Regions from separate parts of the Marinobacter sp. PE14 genome, predicted to be linked through region 3. Evidence: predicted binding sites of a transcription regulator. Region 3 holds the regulator's gene; each other region holds the start of a gene.
What was found. The regulator sigma-54, encoded in region 3, starts transcription at its own class of promoters, with help from an activator protein. The targets are predictions, from matches to a motif close to ANTGGCATNNANNTTGCTNT.
Positions count from the first base shown of each region.

Region 1: the regulator sigma-54 is predicted to act here: its motif matches at 5,590-5,609, upstream of glnA (glutamate--ammonia ligase).
Region 2: the regulator sigma-54 is predicted to act here: its motif matches at 3,761-3,780, upstream of ACWJ62_RS12645 (sigma 54-interacting transcriptional regulator).

Region 1 is NZ_JBQXNY010000007.1:125,136-132,150, reverse strand. It holds gene ACWJ62_RS18830 (DUF2341 domain-containing protein) at 1-497, shown strand, start outside; gene ntrC (nitrogen regulation protein NR(I)) at 559-1,986, opposite strand; gene glnL (nitrogen regulation protein NR(II)) at 1,983-3,077, opposite strand; gene ACWJ62_RS18815 (DUF4124 domain-containing protein) at 3,332-3,856, opposite strand; gene glnA (glutamate--ammonia ligase) at 4,033-5,436, opposite strand; gene typA (translational GTPase TypA) at 5,997-7,015, shown strand, end outside.
Region 2 is NZ_JBQXNY010000003.1:412,260-419,274, reverse strand. It holds gene cynS (cyanase) at 1-254, opposite strand, end outside; gene ACWJ62_RS12660 (ABC transporter ATP-binding protein) at 282-1,190, opposite strand; gene ntrB (nitrate ABC transporter permease) at 1,246-2,073, opposite strand; gene ACWJ62_RS12650 (CmpA/NrtA family ABC transporter substrate-binding protein) at 2,076-3,497, opposite strand; gene ACWJ62_RS12645 (sigma 54-interacting transcriptional regulator) at 3,810-5,726, shown strand; gene ACWJ62_RS12640 (sodium-dependent transporter) at 5,713-7,015, opposite strand, start outside.
Region 3 is NZ_JBQXNY010000001.1:735,858-742,872, forward strand. It holds gene ACWJ62_RS03530 (carbon-nitrogen hydrolase family protein) at 1-266, shown strand, start outside; gene yjgA (ribosome biogenesis factor YjgA) at 270-797, opposite strand; gene mgtE (magnesium transporter) at 959-2,320, opposite strand; gene ACWJ62_RS03545 (HPr family phosphocarrier protein) at 2,414-2,683, opposite strand; gene rapZ (RNase adapter RapZ) at 2,691-3,575, opposite strand; gene ptsN (PTS IIA-like nitrogen regulatory protein PtsN) at 3,604-4,074, opposite strand; gene hpf (ribosome hibernation promoting factor) at 4,161-4,469, opposite strand; gene ACWJ62_RS03565 (RNA polymerase factor sigma-54) at 4,570-6,096, opposite strand; gene lptB (LPS export ABC transporter ATP-binding protein) at 6,248-6,973, opposite strand; gene lptA (lipopolysaccharide transport periplasmic protein LptA) at 6,951-7,015, opposite strand, start outside.

The sequences.
Region 1 (7,015 bases), on a different contig from region 3:
TTCCCCAGCTTGAATTTTCCGTTACCAGCCTGGTTGATTCTGATGGTGTAGCAGCCGCCGCTGCTCCTTACCCGTTTACACCTATGGCCGCGTTCGATATCCGGTTTGGCCGGTTCACCCTTGAGAACGTCTATGGTCCTGAAAATATCGGGTCACTCGAAATGCCATTCAGGCTTGAATACTGGGACGGATCCCGTTTCATGATCCACATGGATGATAGCTGCACAACGTGGAATACAGCTGATTTGACCAATTCGGAAAACCATCATTCGCTCAGTGCCGGTGCGCCTCCAAGCGACACCTTCTCAATGGGCGAGGCTCCGCCGCTGGAACTCGTGCCGAACGGAACCCGTGGAACCGATTCGTTGGTCTGGAATGTCGACTCATGGCTGGAGTTTGATTGGAATGATGATGGCACTCTCGAAGATCCGATTGGGCTGGCAACGTTCGGCGTCTATCGGGGCCACGACAGAGTGATCTACTGGCAGGAACGATAAAAAAGGGCAGGACCTGAGTCCTGCCCCAAAACATCAACGAACCCCGGCGGTTCGCCAATCGTCAGTCGTCTTCGTGTTCCGGATGATCCATCCCTAACTCATTGATCTTCCGGGTCAGCGTGTTCCGCCCCCAACCCAGAAGAATCGAGGCATCACGGCGGCGGCCGCCGGTGTGTTTCAGCGCTGTTTCGATCATGATTTTCTCGAACTCGGGCACAGCCGTATCGAGAATCCCTTTCTTACCCCGCTTGAGCTCCTGTTCGGCCCAGTTTTTCAGACCCTCCTGCCAGGTCGTTCCCGTGGTCGGTGTCTCCGCCTGGTGCAGCAGTTCCGGCGGCAGGTCATCAATGTGGATCTCGCGGCCACTGGCCATCACGGTCAGCCAGCGGCAGGTGTTCTCCAGCTGGCGGACGTTGCCCGGCCAGGGCAGGGTGGTGAGGTATTCCTCGGCCTCTTCGCGCAGTATCTTGGGCTCTACGGCCAGTTCTTTTGCGGCCCGTTTCAGGAAGTGCTGCATCAGCCGGGGGATGTCTTCCCGGCGTTCTGCCAGCTTGGGCAGATGCACGCGAATAACGTTCAGGCGGTGGAAGAGGTCTTCCCGGAAGGTCCCCGCCTGCACCAGCTTTTCCAGATCCTGGTGCGTTGCAGCGATGATGCGCACGTCCACTTTGATGGGCGTGGTGCCACCCACTCGGTAGAACTCGCCGTCGGCCAGAACCCGCAATAGTCGTGTCTGGGTGTCGGCGGGCATGTCGCCGATTTCATCAAGGAACAGTGTGCCGCCGTTGGACTGTTCGAAACGACCCTGGCGGGCGGCGCCGGCGCCGGTAAAGGCGCCTTTTTCGTGGCCAAACAGTTCGGATTCAATCAGGTCTTTCGGAATAGCGGCCATGTTCAGGGCAATGAACGGGTGGTTGGCCCTGGGGCTGTGGTTATGCAGTGCCTGGGCGACCAGTTCCTTGCCTGTGCCGCTCTCCCCGTTGATCAGTACGGTAATGTTGGAGTGGGACAGCCTGCCGATCGCGCGGAAAACTTCCTGCATGGCCGGTGCTTCACCAATAATTTCGGCGTTTCGCTGGGCCATCTCGGCCTGGGGTTCACCACTGGCCCGTTTTTCGTGGCTGTGGGCGACGGCCCGTTTGACCAGCGCGACGGCATCATCCACATCGAACGGCTTGGGAAGGTATTCGAATGCGCCGGTCTGGTAGCTGGTCACCGCGCTCTCGAGGTCCGAGTGCGCGGTCATGATGATCACGGGCACGTCCGGGTGAGCGTCCACGATCTGGGAAAGAAGTGTGATGCCGTCGACACCGGGCATCCGGATGTCGCTGACGATGGCATCCGGCTGTTCGTGCTCCAGCCGCATCATGATGCTTTCGCCACTCTCAAAAACTCGGGGCTGCATACCGGCCTGGTTAAGGGCGCGCTCCAGCACCCAGCGAATACTGCGGTCGTCGTCTATGATCCAGACGTTCGCCGGTTGGCTCATGGGGTGTCCTCCAGAGGCAGGAAGATGATGAAGTCGGTTCGGCCTGGCTCGCTTTCGCATTCAACCAGTCCGCGGTGTTGACCAATGATGCTCTGGGTGATGGAAAGCCCCAGACCGGTGCCACTGGCACGGCCACTGATCATCGGATAGAAAATGTTCTGCACCAGCTCCGGCGGAATTCCCGGGCCGTTGTCGATAACGTCGACCCGGCACACCAGCTTGTGGCGTCGGTTGCCAATGGTGAACTGACGCAGGGTGCGGGTGCGGAAGGTAATGGTCGGAGGCTCCTCGGAGCCGTGACCGCTCTGGTTTTCGAAGGCCGCTTCCATGGCGTTCCTGGCAATATTCAGGAACGCCTGGATGAGTTGTTCCTTGTCGCCTTTGAACTCGGGAATGCTGGGGTCGTAATCCCGCTCGAAATTCAGTCGGCCTTTGCTTTCCGCCTCAAGCAGGGTGCCCACTCGCTCCAGGATTTCATGGATGTTGGTCGGCGCCAGTTTTAGCGCCTTGTTGGGTCCCAGCATCCGGTCGACAAGGCTCCTGAGGCGGTCCGCCTCGTCAATGATGACCCGCGTGTATTCCCGCTGGTCTTCACTGCTGAGTTCCCGGTCAAGCAGCTGGGCCGCGCCCCGAATTCCGCCAAGCGGGTTCTTGATCTCGTGGGCCATACCACGGACCAGAATACGGGTGGTCTCCTGCTGGGAGATGATGTCTTCCTCACGGCTGATCCGCATCAGCCTGTCCCTGGGCTGGATTTCGATCAGCAGTTCCGTCGGCTCCAGGCTGATGGGCGTTACGGAATAATCCACCGTGAGCCGTGAACCGCTGGTCAGAAGAAACTCGGCCTCCCTTCGGGTGTAGGATTGCCCGTTCTGAACGGCGGCGAACAGGGTTTTCAGGGCGTCCTCGGATTCGACCAGAATGTCCTGGAAGGGTTGGCCCTGGCTACGAGTCATGCTGGTTTCGAACAGGCTCTCGGCGGCCGGGTTAAGGTACTGGATAGCCAAGCTATCCTCGAGCACCAGAACAGCCGTGGTGAGGCTGTCGAGAATGCTCTTGTATCCCGTTTGATGGGCCGAGGGCAGTGCCATGCGTGAATCCCGTTGGTTCGACATAAAGTGACTTCCGGAGTTTTGCAAAAAGCGAACCACTTTGAGCCCGGTTCATAAATGAATGGGCAAAGTGCGGGCAGAGGGGCGTATTGGCGCTGAAAAGTGCCGTAAGCTGGTGCAAATGGGGGGAATGCCTCTGACCAGCACGGAAAATTCGCCCCGTTGCTGATCAGAGTATGGCTTTTTTCTGGTGCGCGCGCACCATAATAGTGCGAATCGCCGGGTTGGCAGGGTCAGTTCAAAGCGGAAGGGCGGTGAACAGTAAACGTGATCGGTGAGCCGGTTTTTACCTGAACACCGTTTTCATCGACGATGTGTGCGCGAGCTTCATGGGTTCCACGGAACACGTTGTTGACGGTGATTGAGCCGGAAGAACTCTGACCGACAGGCTGCCCGTCCAGAGTCACCTCGTATTTGTGGCCGGGCTGCAGGCCAGGGGTGCTGCGAACTTCGAACTGAACATCGCCGCTGCCACTGTTGAACGCCTGGTTGTTATCCGGATAGGCGAAAGAAACGCTTTCGTAGGCAGCGCCTTCCCGCTGAACTTCTTCACGCAGCTTGTCGGTTTCCTGCACCACCTCTGGCTTGGGCAGGGTGATTGTAGTGACCGGCTTGACCTCCACCGCTTCAGAGCCTTCGCTGGGCTCGTCAGAGTAGGTCACGTTGCCGTAGGAATCGACATTGCGGTAAACCTCGGCATAGACCGGAGTTACCAGAAAAAACAGAAGGCCGGCACACAATCCAGACTTTGGATTCATAAGCTCACCTGTTATTGGGTTTCCCCGATTATCGGCGGGGCCCGGGGTGTTTTCAACGCTTGTCGCCCGGATGTTGGTTACATATCGTTAAGGGCTGCAGGCACTGTGCTTTCGCTCACAAAAAAGCCCCGCACGGAGGCGGGGCCTTGTCTGCTGGTTCCTCTGGGAAGAGGTTATTAGCAGGAGTAGTACAGATCGAACTCGATCGGGTGGGTCGTCATGTTCAGTTTCTCGACTTCACCACGCTTCAGGCCAACGTAGCCTGCGATCATGTCTTCGGTGAACACGCCGCCACGGGTCAGGAACTCGTGATCTGCTTCCAGGCAGTCCAGAGCTTCAGACAGAGTCTCGGCAACTGTCGGGATGCTCAGGGCCTCTTCCTTCGGCAGGTCATACAGATCCTTGTCCATGGCATCGCCAGGGTGGATCTTGTTCTGGATGCCGTCCAGGCCGGCCATCATCAGTGCTGCGAAGGCCAGGTACGGGTTGGCAGACGGGTCAGGGAAGCGAACTTCGATACGACGCGCCTTCGGGCTGTTCACGTACGGGATACGGATAGAAGCAGAACGGTTGCGGGCAGAGTAGGCCAGCATAACCGGCGCTTCGAAGCCCGGAACCAGACGCTTGTATGAGTTGGTGGAGCTGTTGGTGAAGGCGTTGATGGCCTTGGCGTGCTTGATAACACCACCGATGTAGTACAGGGCGGCTTCACTCAGGCCAGCGTAGCTGTCACCGGCAAACAGGTTCTTGCCGTCTTTGCTCAGGGACATGTGAACGTGCATACCGGAGCCGTTGTCACCGACAACAGGCTTGGGCATGAAGGTGGCAGTCTTGCCATAGGCATGCGCAACGTTGTGCACGCAGTACTTCAAGATCTGAACTTCGTCAGCCTTCTTGGTCAGCGTGTTGGCGCCAACACCGATTTCACACTGGCCGGCGGTGCCGACTTCGTGGTGGTGTACTTCGATGTCCAGGCCCATGGATTCCATGGCGGCACACATGGCGCCACGCAGGTCGTGCAGGCTGTCAACCGGGGGCACCGGGAAGTAACCGCCTTTTACGCCCGGGCGGTGACCGATGTTGTTGCGGTCGAAATCTTCGCCGGATACCCAGGCAGCTTCTTCAGAGTGGATGTGGTACATCGCGCCCTGCATGTCTACGTTCCACTTTACGGAGTCAAACACGAAGAATTCCGGCTCCGGGCCGAACAGGGCGCCGTCTGCGATGCCGGTGGACTTGAGGTATTCCTCTGCGCGGCGGGCAACGGAGCGCGGATCACGCTCGTAACCCTGCATGGTAGAAGGCTCTACGATGTTGCAGGTGATGTTCACGGTGGTTTCTTCGGTGAACGGATCGAGAACGGAAGTCTCGTCGTCCGGCATCAGGATCATGTCGGATTCGTTGATGCCTTTCCAGCCAGCGATGGAGGAGCCGTCAAACATTTTGCCGTCTGCGAAAAAGTCTTCATCTACTTCGGTGGCAGGCAGTGTTACGTGCTGCTCTTTACCGCGGCTGTCAGTGAAGCGCAGGTCAACCCATTTGACTTCGTGTTCTTTGATCAAATCAACTGTCTTGGACATTGTGCATGCTCCGTAAGTTATACCGCACAGGCGGCTGTATTCATGTTCGTGGTGCCGGATCGCCCGGGATAACGGGTTCCGATCTGTTTCTCAGGTTCGCGCAGCTTAGCAAATGCTGTTGCGTCTTACCTGTAAATTTCGGCTGATTTCGATAAAGCAAGGCGCTTGCCAATTTTTAGGGCATGCTCCAGAACGGCGCAACTGCAAGGGTTTGGGGCACATTGGAAGGAAAATGCTCGCTCTGCGGCGAAATCCTGCACTTAAATGGTGCACCTTGTTGGTGCGTTTATTCGGTTTTTGCCCCGATAGGGTGCGTGCGCTCAGAATATAGAATAGGCGTTTTTCTTCATATTAACGACACAGACTTTTCGCTATACTGCGCGCCGCTTCATTTTTTACCCTGTCATTTCCTGATCACGGATCGGAAAGCACCATGCAGGGTGCCGGGCAGCCAGCTCCGGTGAATGAGTTCATTTTACGGATTTGAGACGGCATGTGCTGGGATTTTCCCTGCGAACGACCTTCTCAGGTCATTGAGTGCATGCCGCAGGAATATTTTTGTGATTGAAAAACTTCGTAATATCGCCATCATCGCCCACGTTGACCATGGTAAGACCACCCTCGTAGACCAGCTTTTGCGCCAATCCGGCACCCTGGATAGGAAGGAGCTCGATAGCGAGCGGGTCATGGACTCCAATGATCAGGAAAAAGAGCGTGGCATCACCATTCTGGCCAAGAACACGGCCCTGAAATGGAACGACTACGATATCAATATTGTCGACACCCCGGGCCACGCTGATTTCGGTGGTGAGGTCGAGCGTGTTATGAGCATGGTTGATTGCGTGCTGCTGGTAGTTGATTCCATTGATGGCCCGATGCCACAGACCCGTTTCGTGACCCAGAAGGCGTTTGCTGCTGGCCTTCGTCCGATCGTGGTGGTAAACAAGATCGATCGTCCCGGCGCCCGGCCGGACTGGGTTGTGGATCAGGTGTTCGATCTGTTTGACAACCTGGGCGCCACCGACGAGCAGCTTGATTTCCCGATCGTGTACGCCAGTGCTCTGAACGGCATTGCCGGGATGGATCATGAAAACCTGGATGAAAACATGGATGCCGTGTTCCAGGCGATTGTTGATCACGTGCCAGCTCCGAATGTCGATCCGGACGGCCCGTTCCAGATGCAGATCTCCCAGTTGGACTACAACAGCTTCCTGGGTGTCATTGGCATTGGCCGCATCATGCGCGGCAAGGTGAAGACCAATTCGCCCGTGACCGCCATCGGCGCTAACGGCAAGAAGCGTAACGGTCGTATCCTCAAAATTATGGGGCACTCCGGTCTGCAGCGTGTGGAAGTCGACGAAGCCCAGGCTGGCGATATTGTCTGTGTCAGCGGCATGGACGAGCTGTTCATCTCCGACACCCTCTGTGACCAGGCCAACGTTGAGGCGCTGCCGGCACTGACGGTGGATGAGCCGACCGTGTCCATGACCTTCCAGGTCAACGATTCGCCCTTTGCCGGCAAGGAAGGCAAGTACGTCACCAGTCGAAACATCAAGGAGCGCCTTGAAAAGGAGTTGCT
Region 2 (7,015 bases), on a different contig from region 3:
AGCGGATCCTGCGGAACGGCACCGTCCCAGGCTTTTTTGGGGCATACCTGCAGGGCCTCTGCCACCGGCTTATCCAGACCGAGGATTTCGCACAGGGCGAAGGCCTTGTCTTCGGTCAGGCTGTTCATACCCAGGGCCGCTGAGGTGGTGAACACCGGGGACATGCCGATGGTTTCGGCGATGGTTTCCCAGGTTATGCCCTTGGAAACTTTGGCTTCCAGGATTTTTGCGGTCATCAGTTCTTTGTTCATCATGGCTGTTTCCTCTCTTGGCTTTAGATTTCAGGCATTCACCGCACGGGCGGCAATTTCGGATTCGGTTTCAGATTCGTCAGACGCCAACGCTGACTGGGCAACGCCTTTGGCGGGTTCCACGATTTTCGGGGTACCGTCTTTTTCCGGCAGGGCCGAGCCGCTGCGGTTGACCAGGAAGTCCACCAGGTAGTCCCGGGTTTTGTGGTAGGCCGGGTTCTGGAAAATGGTGGCCCGGGCCCGCGGGTGCGGAATGTCCACTTTCACGCTTTCGGCGATGCGGGCATTGGGGCCGTTGGACATCAGGAAGATGCGGTCGGAGAGCAGGATCGCTTCGTCGACATCGTGGGTGATCATGAACACGGTCTGGCGGGTTTCTTCCCAGATTTTCACCAGTTCGTCCTGAATCACGCCCCGCGTCAGGGCATCCAGCGCACCGAACGGCTCATCCAGCAGCAGAAGTTCCGGCTGGGTGGCGAAGGCCCGGGCGATACTTACCCGCTGGCGCATGCCGCCAGATAGCTGGGACGGCTTGCGGTTCAGGGCGTGGTCCAGGCCTACCATCTTCAGGTAGCGTTCGCTGTGCTCTTTTACCTTTTCCTTGGACCACTCCGGCCAGCGGGCGCGTACGGCGAAGACGATGTTGTTCAGCGTGGTTTTCCAGGGCAGCAGGCTGTAGTTCTGAAATACCACGCCGCGCTCAAGACCGGGCCCTTTAATTTCCTTGCCGTTCATCACCACGTTGCCGGCGCTGGCTTCATCCAGGCCTGCCAGAACGTTCAGGATGGTGGATTTGCCGCAACCGGAGTGGCCGATGATGCAAACAAACTCACCTTTCTCCAGGGCAAAGCGGATATCCTCGAAGACGGTCAGTTCACCGCCCTGGCCGTCCGGATACACCTTGGACAGGCCATCTACTTCCAGGAATGATTTACTCATAACAGGTCTCCATTCGGAGGGTTGAGGCCGGCACCGGAAACCGGTGCCGGACCGCTCATTCTTTGTATTCCACCAGTTTCTGGGCTTTGCCCAGAGCCAGGTCGAGCAGCATGCCCACCACCCCAATCATCAGGATGGAGAAGATCACACTGGCCAGATCCAGGTTGTTCCATTCGTTCCACACGTAATAGCCAATGCCGGTGCCGCCCACGAGCATTTCCGCGGCCACGATGACCAGCCAGGCGATGCCGATCGAGATCCGCATACCGGTCAGAATCGTGGGTGCGGCGGCCGGCAGGATCACGGTAATAGCAGTGCGCAGGGGCCCGAGTTCGTGGGTGCGGGCCACGTTGACCCAGTCCTGCCTCACGTTGGCCACGCCAAAGGCGGTATTCAGCAACATCGGCCAGATCGAGCAGATGAAGATCACAAAGATCGCCGAGGCATCCGAGTCCTGGATGATGAACAGGGCCAGGGGCATCCAGGCCAGCGGCGAGATCGGCCGCAGCAACTGGATGTACGGGTTCAGGGCCTTGTACATCAGCGGCGACATGCCGATCAGGAACCCGACGGGCAGCGCAATGGCCATGGCCGCCAGATAGCCGGTCAATACCCGGTACACCGAATAGGCCAGCTGGATGCCGATACCCTTGTCGTTGGCGCCGGCGTCATAGAACGGATCGGACAACTCCGCCCAGGCCAGCTTGATCACCGCCGAGGGTGGCGGCACTCGGGATTCCTGCTCTACACCACCCATCAGCATTTCGTATTCGGTCAGTCCTGTCTGGGCCTCCGGGGGCTGGGTTGCCATTTCCCAGAGCCCCAGGGCCAGAATCAGGAACGACACCGACAGCAGTGCTGCTCGGACGTTCAGGGAAGCCATGGTTACACCCTCCCGATGTCGAAGCTGCGTGCGTACTCTTCAGCACGGTCAGAATCGAACGTCTTGCCCATGATGGTGTGAGTCTTGTAGGTCTTGTCCGGGGCGGTATAACCCAGTTCTTCCATGATCTTGCCAGTCTCGCTCGCCAGGTAGACCTGCTCGGCAATGCCCTTGTAGTCCACATCACCCTCGATATAACCCCAGCGCTTCATCTGGGTGAGGATCCACACGCCCATGGAGTGCCACGGGAACGGGTCGAAATCGATACGGTCCGGTACATCTTTCACCTCGCCTAGGCCATCGGCGTAGTAGCCGGTCAGCACCTGCTGAATCACCGGTACCGGCTGGTTCAGATAGTTCTTCGGCGCGATGGCCTCAGAGATTTCCTTACGGTTATCCGGATTGTTCGAGTACTGCGTCGCGTCGATGATGGCGCGCAACAGGGCGCCGTAGGTGTTCGGGTTCTGGGTGGCAAACTGCTTGCTGCAGGCAAAGGCGCAGCAAGGGTGACCTTCCCAGATGTCTTTGGTCAGCATGTGGATGAAGCCGACCTTCTCCCACACGGCACGCTGGTTGAACGGGTCCGGAGACAGGTAGCCATCGAGGTTACCGGCACGCAGGTTGGCAACCATCTCGGGTGGCGGAACCACACGGATCTGCACGTCCTTGTCCGGGTCGATACCGTTCTCGGCCAGGTAGTAGCGCAACAGGAAGTTGTGCATGGAGTATTCGAACGGCACGCCAAACTTGAAGCCTTTCCACTGTTTAGGGTCGCGCTTGTCCTTGTGGTCTACGTGCAGCACGATGGCCTGGCCGTTGATGTTCTCAACCGCCGGCATGATGAACGGCTCCGGTGTGGAGCCCGCGCCCATGGTCATGGCCAGAGGCATGGGGGTGAGCATGTGTGAGGCGTCGTATTCGCCGGCCAGGGACTTGTCCCGGGCCACCGCCCAACCTGCGGTCTTGGTGACAGTGACATCCAGGCCATAACGCTCATAAAAACCCATGGGATGGGCCATGATGATAGGCGTGGCGCAGGTAATCGGCACGAAACCAACGTTCAGTTTGGTCTTCTCAAGCTTGCCCAGCGACTCCTTCACTGCGGCCTTGGCCTTCTCCATCGGAAACACACTGCCCAGAACGGCAGCCGCGGTGCCCGCGCCCATCATTTTCATGAAGGCCCGCCGGCCGTGCTCGTTGTGACCAAACACAGAGCGCACCACCGCGCCTTCGATGGCGCGATCCATCATCGCTTCGGAATCCAGAGGCTCGTCAGCGACTGCCTGCTGGCCGGCGGAGGGCTTGAGATCGAGGGAAATGGACGGGGTACTGTCGCCGGGTTTGCACTCGGGGCAGCCACAGGTCTTGGCATGAATCAGGGACTTGTCACCGTCAAACGGATTTCCAAGGCTTTTCGTGGTCATGGCGCACTCTCCTGGGTTTGGGGCCTAAGTAACGGGTTATTTCTGCACTCTCACGGTGCAGCAAAGGTGCGGCTCGGGCCCGAGGATGGAAACGGTCGGGTCGGCTCCGCGTTCTGAGATAGGTATCGCAGGGTTTGTGCCAAGTCCGGTTATTTTTTTAACTGCCTGTTTTTATTTAAATAAAATTCAAACGCCTGCAAACAAAACAACTACGAACTTTCGTAATTAACGAATTCTCGTAGTCTTTACTGCGATTTTTCGTAGTTGGCACAGGGTTTGTTATGTTTTCCCGGACTGACCCAGGACATCGCCATGATTACCGAAGCCATCAATACCCCGGACGTTACCGGAAACTGGATCGACCACCTTCCAGAAGCTGCACTGTTGGTAGACGCAGGCAGGGATCTGATTCTGTCCGCCAACAGTGCCATGGGCCGAATGATCGGCACCGACCGGCAATCCCTCGTCGGCACGCCCTGCACCCATCTGTTCACAGACCAGCGGCCCCAACTGATTGCCTTCACCGAGGAAACCCTGTTTCGCAGCCACGGCTGGAGCCGCGACTTCTTTCTCCAGCACCGGGACGGCCACACGGTGGAACTGGAGATCTCCTCATCCAGGGTTGGCGAGGCGGAAACCCAGAACGTGCTGCTGTTATTGAGGGACCGACGCCAGCTGCGAACCCTTCGGGAACGCCACGATGCCAACCACTACCATCGGGGCGGCCTGCTTGAATGGCGGCGGGTCGAAGAGCTGTTCAAGGACATGGAGCGGGAGAACCAGCTGATTCTTCATGCTGTCGGGGAAGGCATCTACGGGGTGGATGCCGAGGGGCGCGGCACCTTCGCAAACCCCGCCGCCGAGCGGATGCTGGGATGGCGAATTGACGAGCTTATGGGGCGGGTGCTGCACCGCGTGGTCCACCACTCCCATGCAGATGGCAGCCTGTATCCACTCAAGGATTGCCCGATATACGCCGCCTTCCGCGATGCCAGCGTAAAGCGCGTGGGCGAAGACTGGTTCTGGCGCAAGGACGGCAGCGGCTTTCCCGTGGAATACACCAGCACACCGATTCTGGATAACGGACATCCCGTGGGTGCCGTTGTCGTGTTCCGGGATATTTCGGCACGCCAGGAAGCCCAGAAAGAATTGCAGGAAGCGCTGGAGGAGGTGGAAACCCTCAAACACCGGCTGGAAATGGAGAATGCCTACCTGCAGGAGGAGCTCAGCGCCGAGTATCATTTTCACGAGATCTTCGGCCAGAGCGAGGCGATCAAAGCGATCGTGCGGCGTATCGGCATGGTGGCGCCCACGGATGCCAACGTACTGATCACCGGTGAATCCGGGACAGGCAAGGAGCTGATTGCCCGCGCCATCCATCAGTCCAGCAGCCGGCGCGACCGGCCCCTGATTCGGGTGAACTGTGCAGCCATCCCCAAAGACCTGTTTGAAAGCGAGTTCTTCGGCCATATCAAAGGTGCTTTCACCGGTGCCGTCAGTGACCGTGTGGGCCGATTCGAACTCGCACATGGCGGCACGCTCTTCCTGGACGAAGTCGGTGAAATCCCGCTGGAACTTCAGGGCAAACTGCTCCGGGTACTCCAGGATCAGCAATTCGAACGTGTGGGCGAAAACAACACCCGGGCGGTGGATGTTCGCGTGATTGCCGCCACCAACCGCGACTTGAAATCGGAAGTTCAGGAGAAAACCTTCCGGGAAGACCTCTACTTCCGACTAAATGTTTTCCCGATTGAATCCGTGCCTTTGCGCCGGCGTCTGGAGGATATTCCCATCCTCGCCCAGGAGTTTCTGAACCGGGCCTGCCAGAAGTTCAACCGGCCCCTGCTCGCATTGAAAGAGCGCGACGTCGAAACCCTGAAAGCTTATCACTGGCCCGGCAACGTGCGGGAGTTGGAGAACGTGATCGAGCGACAGGTGATCACGTCAGACGGCCGACTGGATCTGGACCTGCCGGGGCCGGAATCCGCAGCCCGAACCACCCCTGCAAAAGTAGCCCCAGCAAGACATTACAGCGGTGACTTGATGACAGAACAGGAGCTGCGGGAGCTGGAGAAACAGAACCTCACCCGGGCCCTGACCATGAGCAGTGGCCGGGTCTTCGGTGATGACGGCGCGGCCGCCATGCTGGGCATCAAACCGACCACCCTGACCTCGCGCCTGAAAAAGCTGAAGATCGAACCGAGAGAATTCCAGGTCAGACCGGAGTGATGCCCACCTGGCTCAGGGCGTAGGTCACCACAATCCAGAACAGCATCACCAGCGGCAGATAGCGGCCAATCAGGTAGATCCGCCACTCCCACCAACGGCTCTGGGTACCCAGCACTGTCCGGATTTTCTCGGGCGGAATAAACCAGCAGAACAAAGCGGCGCCCAACACCCCGGAGAAGATGATCACATTACCCCCGGCCACCCGGTCGATCACATCCAGCACCGGCTCCCCGGCAATGTTCCATTCCAGTGGCGTGAAACTCAGTGCGGAGGCTGTGCCCAGCACCAGCATGACCAGGGTAACAAGACTCACAGCCTTGCCATTGCTCAGCCGGAACTCCTCCGCCACCGCCGCAATCATCACCTTCAGCCCGGCCAGGCTTGAACTGAACGCCGCCATGAAGAAAAGGCTGAAAAACAGGGTACCGACCCAATAGCCGCCAGCCATATCCTCAAACACCCGCGGCATGGTCACAAACGCCAGCTGACTGCCCTCCGTCGGCTCCATACCCAGGCTAAACACGAACGGAAAGATCATCCAGCCCGCCAGCAGCGCCACACTGGTTTCAGTACCTGCAACAATCAGACAGGCCCGGGGCACGTGAGTTTGTCGAGGAATGAAACTGCCATAGGTCACCAGGTAACCCTGGCCAATCGCCAGAGAATAGAACGCCTGGCCGAAGGCAAACGCCCAGAGCTTGCCATCCGTCAAACGACTCCAGTCCACCTGGAAAAAGAAATCCTTGGTCTGCTCCCAGCCGGGTGTGCGGCTGGCCAGAATCACCAGCCCGACCATCACAACGATCAGAACTGGCATCAGAACCTTCGACAACAGCTCGATCGCTGTTACATCCTTGGCCAGGATGAACGCACCGACCACGGTGACTGCGACGAAATACCAAAGCGAGTTGTAACCCGCGGTAAAGTCGTCAAAAACCTGAAGGTTGTTTGTTGCCGCATCCACCGCATAGCCAAGGGTCCAGCCGGTGATCACGAGGTAGTAGCTGGTAATGGCAACGGTAATCAGCACCACGAACCAACCGTACACCACCCCGAAGCGATTCACCTGCCGGTAGGTATGAACGGTACTGCCTTTCGAGAGTCGCCCTGCAGAGACTTCAAGAATCATGATGGGTAGAACCACCACAATCAGCGCCAGCAGATAGGCGACCACAAAAGCGCCACCACCGTTCTCCCCCACCATGTACGGAAACCGCCATAGGTTTCCAAGCCCCACAGCCGCTGCGGCCATCGAAGCCACAAACGCAGGCTCGGAGCTCCATTGTTTG
Region 3 (7,015 bases):
GGCAGACCGGTGATGCCCACTGGTACCCCTTGATCCGGGCGCGCGCGATCGAGAATCAGGTATGGGTAGTGGCACCCGGCCAGGGTGGACAGAACAGCGAGCGCCGTCGCACCTATGGCCACAGTCTGATTTGTGATCCCTGGGGCAGGGTGGTGACGGAAATGGGAGAAGGCCCGGGTCTGGTTAGCGCCGATTTGGATTCAGATCAGGTAGCCAATCTGCGTACCCGTATGCCGGTGTGGGGGCATCGTCGGCTCAAAGGCTGAAATTCACATGGCCTCAGCGTCGTCGATGCATTCACGAAGATAGCGGAACAGTTTCCGGGCCTGGCCGGTGTTCTTCTGTTTCTCTACATCTTTTCGGGCATTGCGCGCCAGGTTACGCAGGTGCTGCATATCGGCACTGGGGCAGTAGCTGAAGAATTCGCCAACAACAGAATCGCCTTCGGCAATCATCCGGTCCCGCCAGCGTTCCGCCAGGTGATGTCTGCGGGTGTGTTCCTCGCTACCGGCATCGAAGGCGTCGATGGCTTTCGCCAGGGCTTCGGGATCATCTTCCTGTCGGATGACCTTGCCGATGTATTGCAGGTGTCGTCGTTTGGCCTCGTTCTGGCGAATACGACGGGATTCTTCAATGGCAGCATGAAGGGTGTCGCTGATCGGCAGCGTTTCCAGCTGATCGTTGCTCAGGTCCAGCATCCGCTTGCCCAGATCCTGCAGGGCATGCATTTCCCGTTTCAGCTGGGATTTGCTGGGACCGTCGTATTCGGGTGTTTCGTTGTCGTGGTTGTCTTTCATAAGCTCAGCCTGATTGTCGGGTTACGCTTTGCTAACCCGACCTACAAAAAAAGATCACCCAACCGCAGGTCGGATTAGCGAAGCGTAATCCGACACCCGATCAGGTATAGAAATTCCCGCCCGCCGTAGGTCGGATTAGCGAAGCGTAATCCGACACCCGGTCAAGCATAAAAAATCGTCGCGAGGCCAAGAAAGGCCATGAACCCGACCACATCGGTAACGGTCGTGAGAATCACACTGCCTGCCAGGGCCGGGTCGATATTACGCGATTTGAGAAACAGTGGCAGAACCGTGCCCACCAGCGCTGCGGCAACCAGATTGATCACCAGCGCAGCGGCGATGATCGCGCCAATCAGTACCTCCTGGAACCAGAGCATGGCGGCACCGGCCACCACGGCGGCCCAGAGCAGGCCGTTCAATATCCCTGACAGAAATTCCCGGTTCAGCAGCCAGCCCACGTTGGCGCCGCTGATCTGACCCACGGCCATGCCGCGAATCACAAGTGTAAGCGTCTGACTGCCGGCAATGCCGCCCATACTAGCAACAATTGGCATCAGTACTGCGAGCGCCACCACTTTGGCGATCGTGTCTTCAAATAGCCCGATGACGCCGGATGCGGTCAGTGCCGTAATCAGGTTGATGCCCAACCAGACGGCACGGCGACGGGTGGTTTTCCACACCGGCGCAAAAGTGTCCTCGTCTTCATCCAGACCCGCCATGCTCATCAGGGAGTGGTCCGCATCCTCCCGGATAACGTCAACCACGTCATCGATGGTGATGCGACCCAGCAGTCGGCCTTCCTCATTTACCACCGGCGCCGAGATCAGATCGTAGCGCTCAAACAATGTCGCTACCTTGGTGTCGGAGAGGCTCACGGGAATAGGCTCGATGTCGGTATCCATTACTTCCCGCACGGTAGAGGCAGGATTCGATACCAGCATTTTGGTAATTGGCAGCATGCCAATGAAATCATCGCGGCGACTGACCACGATGAGGTTGTCGGTCATCGGCGGTAGATTGCGATGTCGGCGCAGGTAACGTAGTACAACGTCGATGCTGATGTCCGGACGCACGGTAATGGTGTCCGTGTTCATCAGACCGCCGGCGGTGTCCTCCGGGTAGGAGAGAACTTCCTCCACGCGCTGGCGGTCCTGCTCGTCCATGGTGTCCAGAACTTCCTGGATCACCGTATCCGGCAGCTGCTGCAGCAAGTCGGCCAGGTCGTCCGACTCGAAATCCTCGATGATATCCGCCAGTTCCTGAGCGTTCAGCTGGCTCAGGAAGTAACCACGGATATCGTCGCTCAGGTACTGGAGAACTTCCCCTTCCAGCTGCTTGTCGACGAGATTCCACAGCAGGGCACGCTGCCGGGGCGGTGAGGACTCCAGCAGATGGGCAATATCACTGGGGCTCAGGCCACCGTTCAGGATGCGGGCAACCTGCTTCAGTGCGCCACTGTCCAGGGCTTCGCTCAGGGAACGAAGGCGCTGGCGAGCCTGGCTTTTTTCCAGAATATCGGTCATGAATCACCCGGCGTCAGAAAACGCCTGTATTATAGCGGAGTTAGCCGCTATCGGTGAGAAAGAGTTGTAGGTGAATGCCGTACGGAAAGGGAATTACTCGCCCTCACCGAAATAGTCGTTGATCAGTTCCACCAGTGCCTCAATGGCCTGTTCTTCGTCCGGCCCTTCGGCAATGAGTTCCACATCGGTCCCTTTGCTGGCGGCCAGCATCATCACCTGCATGATGTTCTTCGCGTCCACATCCCGGCCTTTGCCACTGATACGCACGCTGCTGTCGAATTCGGATGCCGTGTTGACGAGCTTCGCCGTAGCGCGCGCATGCAGGCCCAGTTTGTTGATAATGGTAATGGGGCGGCGAATCATGGTTCGATCAGATCTCTTCCCGAGTCTGCAGGTGTGGCAGTTCGGTGTGGCGTACCTGCACATTGCTGTAACGTTGCCGGAAGTACTCACCCAACTGCTCGCACACGTACACAGACCGGTGCTGACCGCCAGTACACCCAATGGAAATGGTCATGTAGCTGCGGTTACTGTCTGCGAAAGAGGGCAGCCAGGTATCCAGGAATGATTTCAGGTCTTCGATCATCTTCCGGCTTGCCGGTTCTTTTTCCAGAAACTCGATAACCGGCTGATCCGTACCCACGTATTTCCGGAGGCTGGTATCCCAGTATGGGTTGGGCAGGCAGCGGACATCGAAGACGTAGTCGGAATCCAGCGGCACACCGTGTTTAAAGCCGAATGATTGGAATAACAGGGCCAACTCCTGATCTTTCCGGCCCACCACCCGTTGCTTCACCATATCCCGGAGTTCGTACATGGACATGCCGGTGGTATTCACGTACAGGTCGGAAAGTTTGGAGAGGGGCTCCAGCAGTTTCTTTTCGCTGGTAATGGCTTCCCGGAGAGAGGTCTTGTCGTCACTCAACGGATGCTTTCTGCGGGTAGCGTGGAAACGCTGCAGAAGCGACTGCTCGTCGGCGTCCAGGAAGATGATTTCAACGGTAACCCCGGTTTCCTGGAGGCGCCGGTATATCTCCTCGAAATTAGCCAACTCCCCGGAAAGGTTTCGGGCATCGATACTGACGGCCATCTTGCCCAGTCGGCCAGGCCTGGTCTGGCTGGCAGCTTCCCGTGTCAGGGGGAAGAGCAGGCCAATAGGAAGATTGTCGATGCAATAGAACCCGAGGTCCTCCAGCACATGAAGTGCGGTACTCTTGCCCGAACCGGACCTGCCACTGACGATAATCAGCTTCATGACCACCTTACCTCCACTGCAGTGAATATCAGCCGCCTGAGGCGGTCATGCGCTGGTACAGCGTGCTGGCGTCCTCGCATTGCCGGAGGCGATCACAGAATGACCGCTCGTTGAACTTCTCGGCCAGTTGGCTGAGCAGCTCAAGGTGTTCGCTGGTTGCCTCTTTTGGAACGATCAGGGCAAAGATCAGATCTACCGGCTGATTGTCGATAGCATCGAACTCCACGCTTTCTTCAAGCGTCATCAGCACACCCACCACGTGGTCCAGTCCTTCCAGGCGGCAGTGGGGAATGGCGATTCCCTGGCCAATGCCGGTGCTGCCCAGGCGCTCACGGGAAATCAGGTTATTGAAGAGCTGGGTCTCGCTGAGCGTGTTGTCCTGATGGTTTATTTGCTCGGCAATAAACTCCAGGGCCCGTTTCTTACTGGACGCAGCTACCCTGCAGAGGGTGAGCTCCGGAGCAAGAATGTTGTCTATGGTCAGGGATGTGTCGCTCATAGATCGACTGCATTTCCGTTAAAAAAAGGCTGCGACACGTTACTCGTGTCGCAGCTCGATTAGATGAAGTACATGAAAACAGCCCGTTAGCGAGAGCCGTTTCCGTGCATCCGTTCGACATTCTTTTCCTTGTGCTTGAGGATCTGACGGTCCAGCTTGTCGATAAGGGCATCAATGGCTGCGTACATATCCTCGTTTTCTGCCTTTGCGTGAATCTCACCACCGACCACGTGCAATGTGGCTTCCGCAATCTGGCGCACCTTTTCCACTTCCAGGGTCACCTGGCAGTTGCTGATGTGGTCAAAGTGACGCTCGAGCTTCTCGAACTTCTCTGAAACGTAATCCTTCAGTGCGGGAGTCAGTTCTACGTGATGGCCTGAAATATTGAGTTGCATAGGCGTCTCCTGTCGTCATCATGCCGGCTCCCGGGAGCCGGTCTGGGTGCTGGCGCATTGTGCGCCGGCGAATACGGTGTTGCGTCCCGTCCCGGGGTATTCAGACCAGCCGCTTGCGTTCGTTGGACGGCGGAATGTGCATGGCCTCCCGATACTTGGCAACGGTGCGTCGCGCAACCTTGATACCCTGTTCCCCTAGCATGGCTGCAATTTTACTGTCGCTCAACGGCTTTTTGGGTGTTTCGGCGGCAATCAATTTCTTGATCATCGCGCGGATGGCCGTGGAGGAGCATTCTCCGCCCTCATCAGTGCTTACATGGCTGGAGAAGAAATACTTCAGTTCGAAAATACCCCGGGGGGTATGCATGTATTTCTGGGTGGTTACCCGTGAAATCGTTGATTCATGCATTTCCACCGCCTGGGCAATGTCCGAGAGAATCAACGGCTTCATTGCTTCCTCGCCGTAGTCCAGGAACCCCTGCTGGTGCTCGACAATACGGGTCGCCACTTTCAGCAGGGTCTCATTGCGGCTCTGCAGGCTTTTGATAAACCACTTGGCCTCCTGTAACTGATCGCGGAGGTAGGTGTTGTCTGCACTGCTGTCTGCACGCCGTATAAGTGAAGCATAGCTGGCATTCACCCGGATGCGCGGTGCAATTTCCGGATTTAGCTCAACACGCCAGCGGCCATTGTGCTTGCGAACGATGACATCAGGAATCACGTAGTCGGGCTCGGCGCGATCAATCACGTCGCCCGGGCGCGGATTGAGGCCGGTAATCAACGCAAGGACTTCCCTGAGCTGATCTTCTTTCAGGCGGCTGCGACGCAACAACTGGGCGTAGTCACGGTTGCCCAGCAGGTTGATGTAGTGGGTGATCACCAGGCGTGCCTGGGCGAGCCAGGGTGTGTCCGGCGGCAGCTGGTTAAGCTGGATCAGCAGGCATTCCTGCAAATCCCGGGCAAACACGCCGGGGGGGTCGAAGTGCTGAAGGCGATGCAGGACGGCTTCCACTTCATCCAGTTCAAGGGGGTCTTCCTCGTTCTCATCCAGCAGTCCGGCGTGGATTTCTTCCAGCGGGCTGGTGAGATAGCCCCGCTCGTCCACAGCGTCCATCAGGGCGTGGGCAATGGCCTGGTCCCGCTCACTCAGGGGAGTCAGGTTGAGCTGCCATTCCAGGTGATCCTGAAGCGTCTCGGTGGGTGAGTTGCGGGTCTCGAAATCGTGATCGTTCTCGTCGTCATTGCGGGCTGCCGGAGCGGGCGCGGACTGGTAAATGTCGTCCCAGGCGGTGTCGACCGGCAGGTCGTCCGGAATGTTATCCGGGATATCGTTTTCCGACGACCAGTCGGGGCCGTTTTCTGATTCGTCCCAGTCGCTGGACGGTTCCGGCGTGGTCTCCGCAGCAGACTCGGCAGCGTTGGCCTCGCGCTCGTCACTCTCGGTGGCCGTGTCGGTCTGATCGTCGTCCTCGGATGTCTCCAGCATGGGGTTGGATTCCAGTGCCTGCTGGATTTCCTGTTGGAGGTCGAGGGTAGAGAGCTGGAGAAGCCGGATCGCCTGTTGCAGCTGGGGTGTCATGGTCAGGCTTTGACCCAGCTTTAACTGTAAGGAGGCTTTCATAACCATGGTTCAGGATCCGTCACTCATCAGCGCTTTGTGTCATAGGTCTTGAAAAAATCTTTATATGCCGGTTACTTGCCGCGGTTTTTATTTACCCTAGCAAGTTCTTTGCCGAGTTTACTTGCTACAGATCATCAAAACAATGAGCCATTCACTGTCACAGCCTGAATTCGTCCCCGAGGTAAACTTCCTTGACCTGTTGATTGGCCAGAATCGCATCGGCATTGCCAGAGGCGATGATGTGCCCGCCAGAAACAATGTACGCGTTCTCACAGATATCGAGAGTCTCGCGCACGTTGTGGTCGGTGATCAGCACGCCAATCCCCTTGTCCCGCAGATGCCGGATGATGTGCTTGATGTCGCTGACGGATATAGGGTCAACGCCGGCGAAGGGCTCATCCAGCAGGATGAAAGCCGGCTCCATGGCCAAGGCCCGAGCAATTTCCACCCGTCGCCGTTCACCACCGGACAGGGACATTCCAACGCTGTCCCGGATATGGGTGATGTGGAATTCCTCCAGCAGCTCCTCGAGCTTTTTCTGCCGGTCTGCCTTGCTCAGGCCCTGCCGCGTCTCAAGGATCGCCATGATGTTGTCGCGCACAGACAGTTTGCGGAACACCGAGGCTTCCTGTGGCAGATAGCCGATGCCCTGGCGGGCCCGGCCGTGCATCGGCAGCGGCGTAATATCCCGGCTGTCGATGGTTATCCGGCCGTGATCTGCGGGTACTAGCCCTACGATCATGTAGAAGCAGGTGGTTTTCCCTGCGCCGTTGGGGCCTAGCAGTCCGACAATCTCTCCGCTTCGAATTTCCAGGGAAACGTCGATAACCACTTTTTTCTGTTTGTAACTCTTTGCCAGGTTACTGGCTCTCAGAACTGCCATCGGTTTCCTGTTTGTCAGTGCGTCTGTCGGCGCTGCGCGGCT